Regions from separate parts of the Paenibacillus sp. GYB004 genome, predicted to be linked through region 1. Evidence: riboswitches for the same ligand, from Rfam matches in the RefSeq annotation. Region 1 holds a riboswitch; the other holds the start of a gene.

Region 1 (7,603 bases):
GTACTCTGGCTCCGGCGTCCTGCTTAGTGTTGTTCTATTGTTAATACATTACACTTTCCCTCTTCATTTGGTATAATGGAAATATCTCGCATTCAGCAGGTGACAGGGAGGGTTAGCTGTGATAGCTGCGGACATCGGAATAGACGGGGCGTCGCAGGACGCTCGCGTCACCATCGAGAAGCATCAATCGGCACGGCGGCCAATCCGAGAGAGACGCAAGTCCCGGTCACAGGCTGCGTCAGCCGCGATTGCGCTGGAAGCCGAAATAACGAGCTTGCGAAGAAGGATGGAGGATGCTTTCGTACGCTGCGAAAGTTTAACCTCCGACGATGTGATGACCGTAAGCCGGATTCTGGATGATAAAATCAACGACTATATGAGAATGATGCAGAAGAACTAGGGGAAACCTGGTTCTTTTTTTGTTGTATGAGAAACCAGGCATAGCTACTTCCTGCGGATAAGGGGGGCTCCCCCAATAGGAATGGGAATAAGAATAGGCTGCTAAGCTGAGCTTCCCTTTTTGGTGGAATACTCCGGCGCTTCTAGATGCGGTAAGACTTACGGAACTCAGACGGGCTAATGCCGTACGTCGCCGTAAAAACCCGGCTTAAGTAAAAGCCGTTCTGGTAGCCGCACTGGATCGCGATCTTCTCCAGCGTTTGCTCGGTTTCGATCAGCAGGCTGCGCGCCCGTTTCATCCGAAGTGCGGTCAGATACGCGATCGGCGACTGGCCGACGGCGGCCTGAAACCGGCGGGAGAATTGAGACTGGCTCAGGCACGCGTGGTCCGCAAGCTCCTTCAGCGAGATCGGCTCGTAGGCGTGGTTCTGGATGTACAGGGCGGCCGTCCGAATCGCCGGGTCTTTCGTGTAACGAAGGGACTGCTCATCCTGCCGCTCCGCTGCGTACAGAAACAACATGTCGGTGACCAGATGCTGCCTGTAGGCGAAATTGTCGCGCGTTTCTTTATTGGACATCTCCCGTACACAGTCGAAAGTAGAGGAATATCGGTTAATGCGGTGAAACGATATTTTGCCGTAAGGAAGCTGAGGTCCGGGCTCCATCGGTTGTCCGGCCGCATTTCTCCAGCTGAATTCGGCGAACAGAAACGACAGCGGTTTGTCCGACTTGCGGTGCAGCTTTACATTCGGAGGGCACAAGAGGATATCCCCGAACTTAGCCATCCCCGCCTCGTCCCCGATCCGGTAATGGAAGCTTCCTTCGTCCGCGGCCAAAATCACCCAGTGCTCGTACATATCCTCCGGCATCAAAAAGGGACGCTTGGTCAAGCTGTAGTACCAGCGGACCATCTCTACCTGAAACGACTGCTCCATCTCCGCTTGCCTCCCTTCCGCACAAAAAAGGATATGAAAGATAAGAAGTTGATGCATGTAAAACAGGAAACCTATCCTTTATTATGATATCAAGAAATGCGAAAATAAGATATGTAAAGGGAGTGCGGAAGATGAGAATGGAGAGCTTTCTTACGTATGAGCAGTTGAACGATTATCGCGAGAACGGGTATCTGGTGCTCCGGTCGGTTTTCTCCGAAAAGGAGACGGCGGTTTGGCGTCAGGAGTGCGAGCGGCTGATCAGTCTGGACGACTACATCCACCCGGACAACCTGCGGGTCGGTTACCGGAAAATGCCGGACGGCACGTCTGTTATCGAGAAATACGATCCGGTGCACGATCTGTCTCCCGTGTTTCGCGATCTGGCGCAGGACGAGAGAATTTTGTCGCCGCTGCGGGACCTGTATCTGGATGAGCCGCTGCTGTTTAAAGATAAGCTGATTTTCAAGCTGCCCGGCGTAGCGGGTTATACGATGCATCAGGATGCCGCGTGGTGGCAAGGCTTTCCGATGGAGGGGCTGATCTCCGTTATGGTGGCGATCGACGGAGCGACGGAAGAGAACGGCGGACTCGAGCTGTTTCCCGGCTATCATGACCGGCTCCGTTCGACTCCGGGCGTGCTGCGCAATATGAATCAGGAGGAAATCGCCGAGATCGACCTGTCCAAAGGCCAAATCGTCGAGACGCATCCGGGCGATCTGATCCTATTCCATTCGTTCACTCCGCACAGAAGCGGTCCGAATACGGCGAGTGTAAGCCGCCGCCAGCTGTATTTAACGTACTCGCCCTCGAAAAACGGGCAGCTGTACAAAGCGCACTACCAGCACTTTTACCGGTATGCGACGGTCGGCCGGGACGAGAAAAGCCTCAAAAACGTATATTTCAAATAAATGGATTTCGGTCCGCTCCAGTCTTCCGGTTCGCCGGAGGAAGGGAAAGCCTAACGAATCGTAGGGTGCTTATTGCTGAAAAACGACGTTATTCCAGACGTAACGAATCCGGGGATCGTTATTGAACCCTAAGTGGAGAAAAAACGATCCGATTTGCGGAAATAACGATACGAGAGTTCGTTACAAATTCAAACACTCGCATTCGGCTCTGATAACGGTTGCTGGGTTCGTTAGCGATACCACCGCAAAAAGACAACACGACCTGAGGGCGAGCGGCTGGAGCGAAGGAAGGGGGGGACCCATTCCCTTTCACGCGTTAGCGTATCGGTTTGCACGTCAAAGGACCGTCCGGACGCTTCCGGACGGTTTTCCTTATTCGCAGACGAAGCCTGCAGGAAGCGCTGGCGAGGCCGGACGGCGGCCGTCCTCCAACTTTCGTTTAGCGATTCCGCATGCTATCATAGAACAAGAAGTTTTTTTAGACGAGTGGAGGGGAAAGACCAGATGAAAGCGAAATTCCGGAGGGCGGGTCTGCTGGCTGCGGCTCTAATAATCGTGGCGGTGCTGATGACCGCATGCGGAGGGCAGAAGGCGGATATTTCCGTCTTTATGATGTTCCCGCAAAATTCGCCGTTTAACAAACAGGACGAGCTCAAAAATGCACTGCAGGCCAAGCTGGGGGAAACCCCAACCGTAACGTTCAGCGTCAGTCCGATCTTCGAGCCGCAGAAGATGATCGTCGAGCTCGCGGCGGGCGACCATGGCATTTTCGTTCTGCCCAAAGACCAATTCGACGCATTCAAACAGGAAGACGGGATGATCGATCTCGGCGATACGCTCAAGAAGGAAGATTTCCCTGAGGGCGTACACAACGGGACGCTGGTCGGCATTCCGCTGAAAGATACGAAACTGCTGAAGGATGCAGGTTACAAAGGCGAAGAAGTGGTCGCGTTCATCACCGTCCGCGTCAAGGACAAGGAAGCGAAAGCGAAGCAGGTTTTGAAAGCGATGGCGGAGAAATAGGCGGAACGCGTTGGATGAATCGAATAGGAGGGGCTGTCCCGACAGTGTTCGCTTGACATAGCAACATCCCCATTTCCGAACGCGAAAGGACCTCAATTTCCACACTAAAGTGGAAGTTGGGGTCTTTTTTCTCAAGGAAAATTGGTTCTAAGCGGGCTCAAGAAATCGCAAAATGACTTTTGGAACAGCCTCTTTTTGTGCGATTCAGACTTTTGACGACCCGCCCAGGGCGGATTTTGCAGGTAGAGATGCCCGAAATGGAAGCCACGCAACACCCAAAATCAACACAATCTGGTCATCGAGGGACAGGTGCAGGATTCGATGTCGGCTCAGGAGATCGCGAGCTTGTACACGCCGGAACAAATGAAGGCGGGCATCGTATTATTTGCGACGCTTCCGATTTTGATCGTGTACCCGCTGCTGCAGCGTCATTTTGTCAAAGGCGCGATGCTGGGCTCGTTGAAGGAGTAAGGGGCGGTTCCGGTGAAAGGTATGTAGGAGCGTCCAGTCGGCAGATCGGACTTGTTGCCGGTGCTTCGTAATCATCAAGTTGGCGAAGGAGTGGAGGAAGATGAAGTTTGCGGTAATGAAGCAAAGCATGACACCGCCGCAGCCTGTATTTATGGCCGGATTCGGGGCAAGAACCCGCAAAAGCGAAGGACTGCTCGACGAGCTGTACGTCAAAGCCGTATTGCTCTCGGAGGGCGGCAAGGATCTGCTGCTTGTCGTCTTCGACGCGCTCGGAGCGGACAGGGGATTCGTGCTCGGTGTCAAAAAGGCGCTCGGCGAGCGGTTCGGGCTGGAAGAAGCCGATATTTTGCTCCACTTCACGCACACGCACGCTTCGATTCACTTGACAGGCGAGCATCCGGAGCTGCGCCGGGGCAATTACAGCCTCGCCCAGGATCAGTGGCACGAAGACTCGGCCGCGATCGATTATACCGAAGATATCAAGTATTAATTCGTCGGGCGTGCCTGCCACAGGCTGGAGGACGAGCGTCCCGGAGAGATCGCGGTCTTCCTGCAAGGCGCCGCCGGCGATCTGAAGCCGCGTCATAGTGCAGAGGACGGCCGCTTCAAGGTGTGCTCGACCGCGGAGATGCAAGCCGCAGGCGACGAATTGGCGAGCGAGGTGGGCCGTGTCCTGACGGATGGGACGTATGCCGGGATCGAAGGTCCGTTCCGTTCGGAGCTGGCCAGCATCGACTTGTCCGCAGGGGCTCCCGACGAGCGGAAGATGGCCCAGTTGCTGAGCGGGGAGGCGGGCGAATTTTATCGCCGCGCGGCGGAGCGGACGATCAAGGCGGAGCAAAGGGGCGTCGTGAAGACGAAGCTTCCGCTCTATGTGCAAACCTGGAAGCTGTCGGATCGGGTTGTGCTCGCAGCGCTGGAAAGCGAAATCCCGACCGAATATTCGCTTATGCTGAAGCGCGGCTGCCCGGACCGGAAGCTGATCGTGCTTGGTTACTCCAACGGCGTTTATTCGTACATCCCGACCCGCCGCATTCTCAAGGAGGGCGGATACGAAGCGGATCACCCGTTCACGATCGGCTTCAAGAGCCGCTTTGTGCCCGAGATGGAGGAGCTGATTTTGCAGGAAGTGAGCCGGCAGATGAATGCAGGAATTACGGATCAGCGGCAGTGAGCGATAACAACTAGGCATGGATAGAGCCTAAGCGCTTGGGTAACCGGGCGCTTTTTGTCATTGCGCAGCTTGTCCTTGGGGCCCGGCTCTCGCGGCGAACCGGAATTCCGGAATCGACCTATGGAGAGCACATTTTAGAGGGAATCAGGAGGGGGACTCGGCGGGTTCGGTTTTCATAACGAGGACCCGCTTATTACGGTCGTATGGGGAGCGGGGAACGGCTGGCGGCACGCATGGCATTTGTACGAGATGTATTGTAAACCCGCCGGATATAGCCTATAATCGATCCGTAAGCAAGATGTCCGCAGACGGTTCGCCGCTGCGGAAGGAATCGCTGTCAACAGGTGCCCGGAAGTCAGCATGCGACCGGGTTAAAAGGGAAGTCGGTGCAAGTCCGACACGGTCCCGCCACTGTGATATAGGAGCTTCCTCCACTAGGCCACTGTCTGATGCAGACGGGAAGGCGGAAGAAGCAGCGCTTGATTATAGGGCGCATCCTATGAGTCAGGAGACCTGCCTGTTGCGTTTATGCACTGCTTCCTTCGAGGAAAAGGAGCCGGCAACATTCGGGAATTTCATGTATTCGTGCGGATGCGCGATTACCCGTGTTTGCTGCCCCCCTCCGGTCTAGGATGGGGGTTTTCTTTTGTGAGTCGGGTCGGAGGAATCGGGGGAACGTTCGTGCAAGGAGAGTAACTCTAAAGGAGAGGGAGCAACCATGAAGAAGCTGATCATGCTTCTGCTGTCCGTCACGCTTGCGTTCGCGCTCGCGGCATGCGGTCAAAAGCAAGAAGGGGGCGTCAAGGAGCCGGCGCCGGCAACCGGAGGTTCGGCTGCAACCGGCGGGGAAGCCGCAGGCAAAAAGACTTCCTACCCGCTTACGATCAAGGACGACTCCGGCAAGGAGTTTACGTTCGCGAAGGCGCCGGAACGCATCGTATCGCTGTCTCCGACAGAGACGGAGGTGCTGTTCGCGCTGGGGCTCGGCAGCAAGATTGCAGGCGTGTCGAATCTCGACGATTACCCGGAGGAAGCGAAAAGCAAGCCGAAAATGGGCGATCTGCAAGGAAATCCGGAAGCGATTATCGCAGCTAATCCGGATATCGTATTCGCAGGACTGTCGCTGAACAAAAATTCGGTGGCGAAGCTGAACGAGCTGAAGTTGAATTTGTTCCAGACGAACCCGAAAACGATTGACGCCGCGATCGAGCGCGTTCTTCTGTTCGGACAAATTACAGATACCCAGGCGCAGGCGGAGAAAGTCGCCGAACAGATGAAGAAGGAAAAGCAGCAGGTCACGGACGCTCTGAAAGGGCTGAAGGAAGACCAGAAGAAGAAAGTATATATCGAATTTTCCCCAGGCTGGACGGTCGGCAAAGGCGAATTCATGGACGACCTGATCACGCTGGCCGGCGGCGTCAACGTCGCATCCGACCTGCAGGGCTGGAAGCAGATCAGCGAAGAGAAGATCATCCAGTCCAATCCGGACGTCATCTTCTTCGCCAAAGGCGTTCCCGATCTGGAGAAAACGATCCGCAGCCGCGGTGGCTGGGACAAAATCAATGCGATTAAAAACAATAAAGTGATCGGGCTGGACGACAGTCTGCTGGCGCGCCCGGGACCTCGCATCACGAAGGCGCTTGCGGATGTCGCCAAAGCGATTTATCCCGATCTGGTGAAATAAATGAAGAAGAAGCTGCTGTTATGGGGAGGAGCCGGCATCGTGCTCCTTCTTCTTTCCGTCGTAGTCAGCTTGTCGCTTGGCTCTGCGCGGATTCCGATTCCCCATGTGTGGGGAATTTTGCTGAAGCAGGTACCGTGGCTCGGGGAATCGGTTCCGGTCATCTGGCCTGAATCGTCGGAGCAGATTATTATGAAGGTTCGTCTGCCGCGTATTGTGCTGGGCGTACTCATCGGAGGGGCGCTGTCGATCGCCGGCGCGGGGTTTCAGGGCGTATTGCGCAACCCGCTGGCCGATCCGTATACGCTCGGCGTCGCTTCGGGCTCGTCGGTCGGAGCAGCGTTTCTTATTTTATTCGGGCTTCATTATGCCTTATTCGGCATTTGGACGATTCCAATCGTCGCTTTTATTACCGGCAGCATTACATTAGGGATCGTGTTCCGGCTCGCCGGAATACAAGGGAAGTTCCGCACGGAGACGGTAATTTTGTCGGGTGTGGTCGTTTCGTCCTTTTTAAGCGCGCTCGTTTCCTTTATGGTGGCGATGTCTGCGAACAAGGTCGTCAATGAAATCCTGTTCTGGCTGATGGGAAGTCTCGCTTTGCGGGGCTGGCCGTATACGACGGTCGTTGCGCTGTACCTCGTGATCGGCGCCGTCTTCCTGATTCCTTACGGCCGTTCGCTGAATCTATTCGCACTTGGCGAGCGGCATGCCGCCCATCTGGGCGTCCAGGTGGACCGGACGAAGCGGAACGTCCTGATCGTCTCGACGATGCTGACGGCCGTAGCCGTATCGGTGTGCGGCGTCATCGGCTTCGTCGGTCTGATTACGCCTCATCTGGTCCGGCTGCTGGTCGGTCCCGATTATCGGCTGCTTATTCCGTTATCGCTCCTGTTCGGGGGGATCTACGTCTTGTGGGCCGATACGCTCGCCCGGATGGTGCTGAGTCCGACGGAGATTCCGCTCGGCGTCGTGACGGCGTTTCTCGGGGCCCCGTTCTTCGCCTACCTGC
Region 2 (7,603 bases), on a different contig from region 1:
TTGGACGAAGGATGGTGAATTCGCGTGAACATTACATACTTGGGACATTCCTGCCTGTACGTGGAGAGCGGCGGGAAAAAGGTTATTATCGATCCGTTTTTGTCGGGTAATCCGTCTTCCGGAGTCTCGCCCAGGGAGATCGAGGTTGATGCCGTACTGCTCACCCATGCGCACGACGACCATTTCGGAGACAGTATCGAGATCGCGAAGCGCAACGACTGTCCGATTGTAGCCGTTTTTGAGCTGGCGATGCACTGTACGCGGCTCGGGGCAAAGGCCCATGCGATGAACATCGGCGGGTCGTATACGTTCGACGGCTTCACGGTCAAGTATACGCAGGCGTTTCACGGTTCCTCGCTTCGCGAAGGCGACAACTACTTATACGCCGGCCAACCGGCGGGCATTCTTTTGACGATGGGCGACAAAACCTTGTACCATGCCGGAGATACTTCGCTGTTCGGGGACATGAAGCTGATCGGGGAAATGAACCGGATCTCGCTTGCGGCGCTGCCGATCGGGGACAATTATACGATGGGACCGGACGATGCCGTATATGCGGCGCGCTGGCTGAATACGAAGCGGGTTATTCCGCTGCATTACAATACGTTTCCGGTGATCGAGCAGGATGCGGGACGGTTCGCCGCGATGCTGAAAGAGCACGGGATCGAATGTTATCCGTTGAAGAGCAAGGAAAGCATTTCGCTGTAAGTTAGCTTGATGATTGCTGTGGATGGAAGGTCTTTTGTCATCCCTTTGACGAAAGGCCTTTTCGCTTCCATGTACCGGGGCGGGAAAACGGTTCCGCAACCGCTGGGCGCCTGTGATATAATGAAGCGTAAATGCCTGTGCAACCGCTACTGGAACGGCAGCCGCCGAGGCAAAGGAGTCCTGATATTTCAATGATCATCGTACGCAATCTAACCCGAACATTACCCGAAGGCCAGACGATTTTGTCTAAAGTGAGCTTTCAGGTCGACAAAGGCGAATTCGTCGGCTTGATCGGAGCGAGCGGAAGCGGCAAATCGACGCTGCTCAGCTGTATCGCCCTCCAGCAAAGATGGACGGAAGGGCAGCTGATCGTAGATGGAACGGAGCTGTCCGACAAAAATGTGATGGACAAGCTCAAGCTGCGCAAGGACTGGGCGTACCTCGAGGAGCGTCCGGCCCTCAATCTCAAAAAGAACGCGCTCAAAAACGTATTCAGCGGGCGGTTTTTCCAGCTGCCGTTATGGCGCAAACTAACCGGTACGGTGTCTACCGAGGAGCATATCCGGGCGATGGACTACCTGGAGCGGGTCGGACTGATCGATAAAGCGAAGATGCTTCCCGCCGAGAAGCTTAGCGGGGGCGAACAGCAGCGTGTGGCAATCGCACGGGCGCTGGCGCAAGGCGCGAAAGTCATCCTTGCTGACGAGCCGACCAAGGGGCTGGACCCGGAATCGGCGGGTAAAGTGCTGCAGGATCTGCGCGCGCTGTGCAAGGATCAGGACTTGATCGTCATCTGCGCCATGCAGAATCTGGAGATGGCCGAGAGAAACGCCACCCGGCTGTGGGGCTTGTCGGGCGGGCGGCTCGTGCTGGACATCCCGGCCCGCAAATTGACGCAAAGAGAAAAAGACATGATCCTGTAACCTTCAAAAAACAGACATCGGAAAGGAAGCGACCAGATCAAGATGAATATGCTGCTGGATGGAAAAACGGCGCTCGTTACGGCGGGCAGCAAAGGACTTGGCAAAGCGAGCGCGCTTGAATTCGCCCGGGAAGGGGCGAACGTCGTCATCTCGAGCCGCAGCTCCGACCATTTGCGGCAAGCCAAGGAAGAGATCGAGCGGGAGACAGGCCGTGAAGTGCTGACGGTAGCGGCCGACGTTAACCGGAAGGAAGATATAGCGAAGACGGTTCAGGCTGCTATCGATTGGACGGGGCGGCTGGATGTGCTCGTGACGAACGCAGGCGGGCCTCCGGGAGGCGGCTTCGACCAGTTCGCGGACGAAGCGTGGGAAGCGGCATTCCAGCAAAACCTGATGAGCGTCGTCAGGCTGATCCGCGAAGCGCTGCCGCATATGAGACGGCAAGGGAGCGGACGGATCGTCAACCTGACTTCGGTGTCCGTCAAGCAGCCGATCCCGGATCTGATCTTGTCCAACGTCTTTCGCGCAGGCGTGTACGCCTTGACGAAAAGTTTGTCGGCCGAGCTCGGTCCGGATTCGATTCTCGTCAATACGGTCGGCCCCGGACGGATCGAGACGGACCGGATCGTGGAGCTGGACCGTCTGGCTGCACAGAAAAAAGGGACGTCCGAGGAAGAGGTTCGTGCGTTGCTGATGGGCCAAATTCCGCTGGGCCGTTACGGAACGCCGGAAGAATTTGCGAAAGCGATCGTATTTTTGGGATCATTCGCCAATACGTATGTGACCGGTCAAGCCGTGCTTGTCGACGGCGGTATGATTCGCGCGTTGTGATCGGAAAAGGCGTATCAAATATGGATTCAAGCAGAAATCCGCACGATTTTGCGGATTTTTTTTGCGTGGAACGGCTGTTTTTTGTAGAGAAGACGCGTCTGACAACTTGCCCGAAGCGGGTGCGCCGCATATAGATGGGGTATGCGATTGTGATCGACATCCAGGAGGTCGTTATCCCCATGAAGGTTTTGCAGCGAGTGGAAAAGGCGCTGGCAGCTCTGCGGCAGCCGACTGTCCGCGAATTGCGGGAAATGCTGTTGTCCTTGGCGTGTACGAAGGAGGAACTTGCCCCCTATGTAACGGAACCGGCCCAGCTCCTCTACGGCCGTAATGTCATAGGCCGGACGGAAGAGGCGGAAGTGATCGTGATCCATATTCCGGCTCGCACCGCAACGCGCATTCACGATCACGGCTGTTCCGCCGGCTGCGCGTTGGTGATCGAAGGAACGCTGCGGAATACGATCTACCGGAATGAAGGGCGGGGTGAGGCCGTCTGCGCGTCCTCCGAGGCGATTCTGCGCGAAGGTCAACTAATGGATGCTCCGCACGGTCAAATCCATCAGATGGCCAATCCGGCGTCCGGACGAACCGTATCCTTACATGTGTATGCTCCGCCGCTGTCGGGGACGAAAACGTATCGCGCCGCTGAGGAATACGTCCTGGATTATGTTATTTAATGGCGCTAATTATCCGAATCATATAGGCAGGAGTTTTCCGCAGACGCCGCGGAAGATGCTCCTGCCTTTCCCATTCTTGATTAATTTGTCCCGAGAAGATCCATTTTCACTAGTTTTTTGCAAAAGCGCGAGGCAGGGCAAACGAGGAGATGTGACGAAAATTTTTTGAAGTCGGGAATCTCAATCCCCATGCGAGATTGACGTTTTTCCTCTCTCCGTTTTCATATTTTCATACTTAAATAGGCGGCTGAACCGATTGACAAACACAATATCTTGATATAAATTAAATTCCATGAACTACATATTGTTCGTTCGGGTGCTTCACGCCCAACTGGGCGCGATAGCTTAATAGGGAAGTCCGGTGAGAAGCCGGCACGGTCCCGCCACTGTAAGGGAGTAGCTTCAGTCCTTGGCCACTGGCACATCTAGTGCCGGGAAGGCGGACTTGAAGTGCCGATCCCCGAGTCAGGAGACCTGCCCGATATCTTAGACACGTTACCTACGGTCGATAGGAAAGTGTCCGCATCGTCCTTGTGCTTGCAGGCGTTCTTTGGCATGCGCGCAAAAGGCGCATCCGGCACCGGGCTGTCGCAGATGCGTCTTTTTTAACAGAATCGGTGCGGAGCCGCTGCCTGCGGCAAGCGGATCTTCCCATCCGCAGAGACACTCGCGGGTCTAGGGTACATAGAGAGGAGAATCCAGATGTTGATCGCTTACGACTCCAGAACGGGAAATGTGAAACGGTTCGTCAGCAAGCTGAATTTGCCGGCAGTCAAGATTGACGAAGAAATGACTGTCGACGAGCCGTTCGTCCTCGTTACCTATACAACCGGATTCGGGCAGGCTCCGGAGAAAACGCTGAACTTCCTGAAACGGAACTCGGCCAAGATGATTGGCGTATGCGCGAGCGGCAACCGTAATTGGGGAGAAGGCTTCGCGCGGAGCGCGGACCGGATCTCCGACTTGTACGGCGTGCCGGTGCTGGCCAAGTTCGAACTGGCCGGAACGTCGCAGGATGTAGAGAAGTTCGTACGGGAGGTGAACGCAGTTGCGGCATATTGAGTTGAACAACATGTTGATGCAGCGCGATCAGGACGGCTTTTTCAGCCTGGATAAAGACCAGGAGGCGGTCGTGGCGTTTATGGAGGAAGTCGGCCGCAAAAGCGTTCGTTTTGCTTCGACGGCTGAGAAAATCCGTCATATGATCGACAACGACTTTTACGAAAATGTACTGGATACATACACGATGGAACAGGTTGAAGAAATCTATAACATCGCGCATCAATACCAGTTCGAATTCCCGTCCTACATGGCGGCATCGAAGTTTTACACGGATTACGCTTTAAAAAGCGACGACCGTTCCCTATATATGGAGCATTTCCCGGACCGTGTGGCGATCGTTGCGCTCCATCTGGCGCGCGGCGATATGGACGCGGCCCGCTCACTGACCGAATCGATGATGGAGCGCAGGCTGCAGCCGGCTACGCCGACCTTCCTGAACGCAGGCAAGAGCAGGCGCGGCGAAATGGTATCGTGCTTCCTGCTCGAGCTCGACGATTCGCTGAATTCGATCAATTACGGCATCGGCACGTGCATGCAGCTGTCCAAGATCGGGGGCGGCGTAGCTGTCAACTTGTCGAAGCTGCGCGGCCGCGGCGAGCCGATCAAGGGCGTCGAAGGCGCAGCCAAAGGCATCATGCCGGTGCTCAAGCTGATGGAGGACGCGTTCTCCTATGCCGACCAGATGGGGCAGCGCAAAGGCTCCGGAGCGGCGTACTACAACATTTTCGGCTGGGACGTCATCGAGTTTCTGGACAGCAAAAAAATTAACGCGGACGAGAAATCCCGCCTGAAGACGTTATCGATCGGCTTGATCGTGCCGGATAAATTTTATAAGCTGGCCGAGCAAAACGAGCCGCTTCACGTATTCGCGCCATACTCGGTATACCGGGCTTACGGCACCCATTTGGACGATATGGATATGGACGATATGTACGACGTGCTGATGGCCGACGGCCGCATACGTAAAAAAGCGGTTATGGGAGCCAGAGACATGCTCGTCAAAATCGCCACGATCCAGCTCGAATCGGGATATCCCTACATGATGAACCGCAGCAACGCCAGCCGCGCTCACGCGCTTAAAGATATCGGATCGATCAAAATGTCGAACCTGTGCACGGAAATATTCCAATTGCAGGAAACGTCGGAGATCGGCGACTACGGTCAAGCCGATATCATCCGGCGCGACATCAGCTGCAACCTGGCGTCTCTCAATATCGCCAATGTGATGGAACGGAAAAAGATCCGCGAGTCGGTGCATGAAGGGATGATCGCACTCACCGCGGTTAGCGATATGACTTTTATTTCGAATGCACCTGGCGTCGCGAAGGCGAACCGCGAGCTGCATTCGGTCGGGCTCGGAGCGATGAATCTGCACGGTTTCCTGGCCAAGAACAGCATTGCGTACGACAGCGTGGAGGCGATTGAATTTGCCCGGACGTTTTTCATGGCGATGAACTTTTATTCCATCGAGAAAAGCATGGATATCGCCCGCGAGAAAGGAATCGTGTTCGAGGGCTTTGAACGGTCCGAATATGCGAAAGGCACTTACTTCGACCGTTATGTGGAGAACGACTTCCGTCCCGTATCGGATAAGATCAAGCAGTTGTTCGAAGGGATCGCCCTTCCGTCGCCTCAAGATTGGCACAAGCTGAAGGAAGACGTAAGGAAGCACGGTTTGTACCACGCCTACCGTTTGGCGATTGCGCCGACGCAAAGCATCTCATATATCCAGAACGCGACATCGAGCGTTATGCCGATCGTCGAGCCGATCGAGACGCGCACGTATGCCAACTCGACTACGTATTATCCGATGCCGTATTTGAATCGGGATAATTTCTTCTTCTATAAATCGGCTTACAACATGGACCAGTTTAAGGTCATCGATCTGATCGCCGAGATTCAGACGCATGTCGACCAGGGCATCTCCACGGTTCTGCATGTGAACAGCGACGTGACGACGAGACAGCTTGCCCGTTACTATATATATGCCGCCAAAAAAGGGCTGAAGTCGCTGTATTACACCCGGACGAATCGTTTGTCCGTCGAAGAATGCGTCAGCTGCTCCGTGTAACAACGGGGTGGATGGACGGAAGGAGATCATGGGCTCATGAAAGAGGCAAAGGCGCATAAAGCCGTCAACTGGAACCGTCCGGACGACGATTTTACCAATACCTTTTGGAATCAGAACATTATGCAGTTTTGGACGGACGAGGAAATTCCGCTTTCCGACGACAAAATGTCGTGGATTACGCTGAATGAAGACGAACGCGAGCTGTATATGAAGGTGCTTGGCGGACTGACGCTGCTCGATACGGTGCAGGGCGGAGTCGGCATGCCGAAGATCATGGAGCATGTGGACGGCCTGCAGCGCAAAGCGGTGCTCGGATTTATGGGCATGATGGAGCAGATCCACGCCAAGTCATACAGCAGCATCTTCACGACGCTGGCGACGACCGAAGAGATCGACGGGGTGTTCCGCTGGGTGGAGAATAACCGCTTCTTGCAAACGAAAGCGGAGACGATCTCGCAATATTACCGCTCGATTGAGACGCGCAAAGATTTGTACTTGGCGATGGCGGCTTCGGTGCTGCTCGAGAGCTACTTGTTTTACAGCGGATTTTTCTACCCGTTGTATTTGGCCGGGCAAGGCAAAATGACGAGCAGCGGCGAAGTGATCGACCTGATTTTGCGAGACGAGAGTATTCACGGGTTATACGTAGGCGTACTGGCTCAAGAGGTATTCGCAGAGCTGGATGAAGACGAGCAGAAGGACGCGCTGGAGACGTTCCAAGGGCTGCTTCACTACTTGCACCGCAACGAGGAGCTGTATACGGAGCAGTTGTACGATGCGGTCGGACTAACTGAGGAAGTGAAGAAGTTTGTCCGGTACAACGCGAACAAAGCGCTGATGAACTTGGGACAGGAACCGGCCTTCCCCGAGGAGGAAGTGAATCCGATCGTCTTCAACGGAATCAGCACTCGCACGAAGCAGCATGATTTCTTCTCCAAGAAGGGCAACGGTTACGTGCGCACCATTCACGTCGAGCCGCTGTCGGACGACGATTTTAAGTTTTAATCCGGGAGCGGGACCGCCGGGAATGTGTCATCATCTTTCATCTTGATATACAAGGGCTGTTCGCATCGATTTGGATGTGGACAGCTTTTTTTATACGTATAATTTATAAAATTTCGTGGGTAGAAAGGCTTTTTTATCTGCCAGGAAGTTTAAGCTCTTTACCGTGCTAAATGAAGGGAAGGGGTTTCCTTCCTTGGCGTTAGAGAACGTAAACTCAGGTCCGATGACTAACGAATTGGATCACGCTTATGACTGAAAAACGACGTTTTTCCAGACGTAACGAATCCAGGGATCGTTATTGAACCGAAAGTGGCAAAAAACGAATC

Evidence for each region. A riboswitch is a leader RNA that binds a small molecule or an ion and turns the genes downstream of it on or off. The one in region 1 is predicted to bind cobalamin.
Region 2: linked by a shared signal. The riboswitch ahead of nrdI (class Ib ribonucleoside-diphosphate reductase assembly flavoprotein NrdI) and the one ahead of PV433_RS05935 (ABC transporter substrate-binding protein) in region 1 are both predicted to bind cobalamin.

What each region holds. Positions count from the first base shown of each region.
Region 1 covers NZ_JARBDB010000009.1:77,576-85,178, forward strand. The annotation lists gene PV433_RS05900 (Spo0E family sporulation regulatory protein-aspartic acid phosphatase) at 119-400, shown strand; gene PV433_RS05905 (AraC family transcriptional regulator) at 543-1,334, opposite strand; gene PV433_RS05910 (phytanoyl-CoA dioxygenase family protein) at 1,466-2,242, shown strand; gene PV433_RS05915 (hypothetical protein) at 2,747-3,265, shown strand; gene PV433_RS05920 (hypothetical protein) at 3,587-3,736, shown strand; gene PV433_RS05925 (hypothetical protein) at 3,837-4,226, shown strand; gene PV433_RS05930 (hypothetical protein) at 4,347-4,910, shown strand; cobalamin riboswitch at 5,236-5,445, shown strand; gene PV433_RS05935 (ABC transporter substrate-binding protein) at 5,629-6,594, shown strand; gene PV433_RS05940 (FecCD family ABC transporter permease) at 6,595-7,603, shown strand, end outside.
Region 2 covers NZ_JARBDB010000047.1:227,978-235,580, forward strand. The annotation lists gene PV433_RS19600 (metal-dependent hydrolase) at 25-708, shown strand; gene PV433_RS19605 (phosphonate ABC transporter ATP-binding protein) at 900-1,631, shown strand; gene PV433_RS19610 (SDR family oxidoreductase) at 1,674-2,462, shown strand; gene PV433_RS19615 (cysteine dioxygenase) at 2,642-3,139, shown strand; cobalamin riboswitch at 3,437-3,635, shown strand; gene nrdI (class Ib ribonucleoside-diphosphate reductase assembly flavoprotein NrdI) at 3,842-4,201, shown strand; gene nrdE (class 1b ribonucleoside-diphosphate reductase subunit alpha) at 4,188-6,272, shown strand; gene nrdF (class 1b ribonucleoside-diphosphate reductase subunit beta) at 6,309-7,277, shown strand.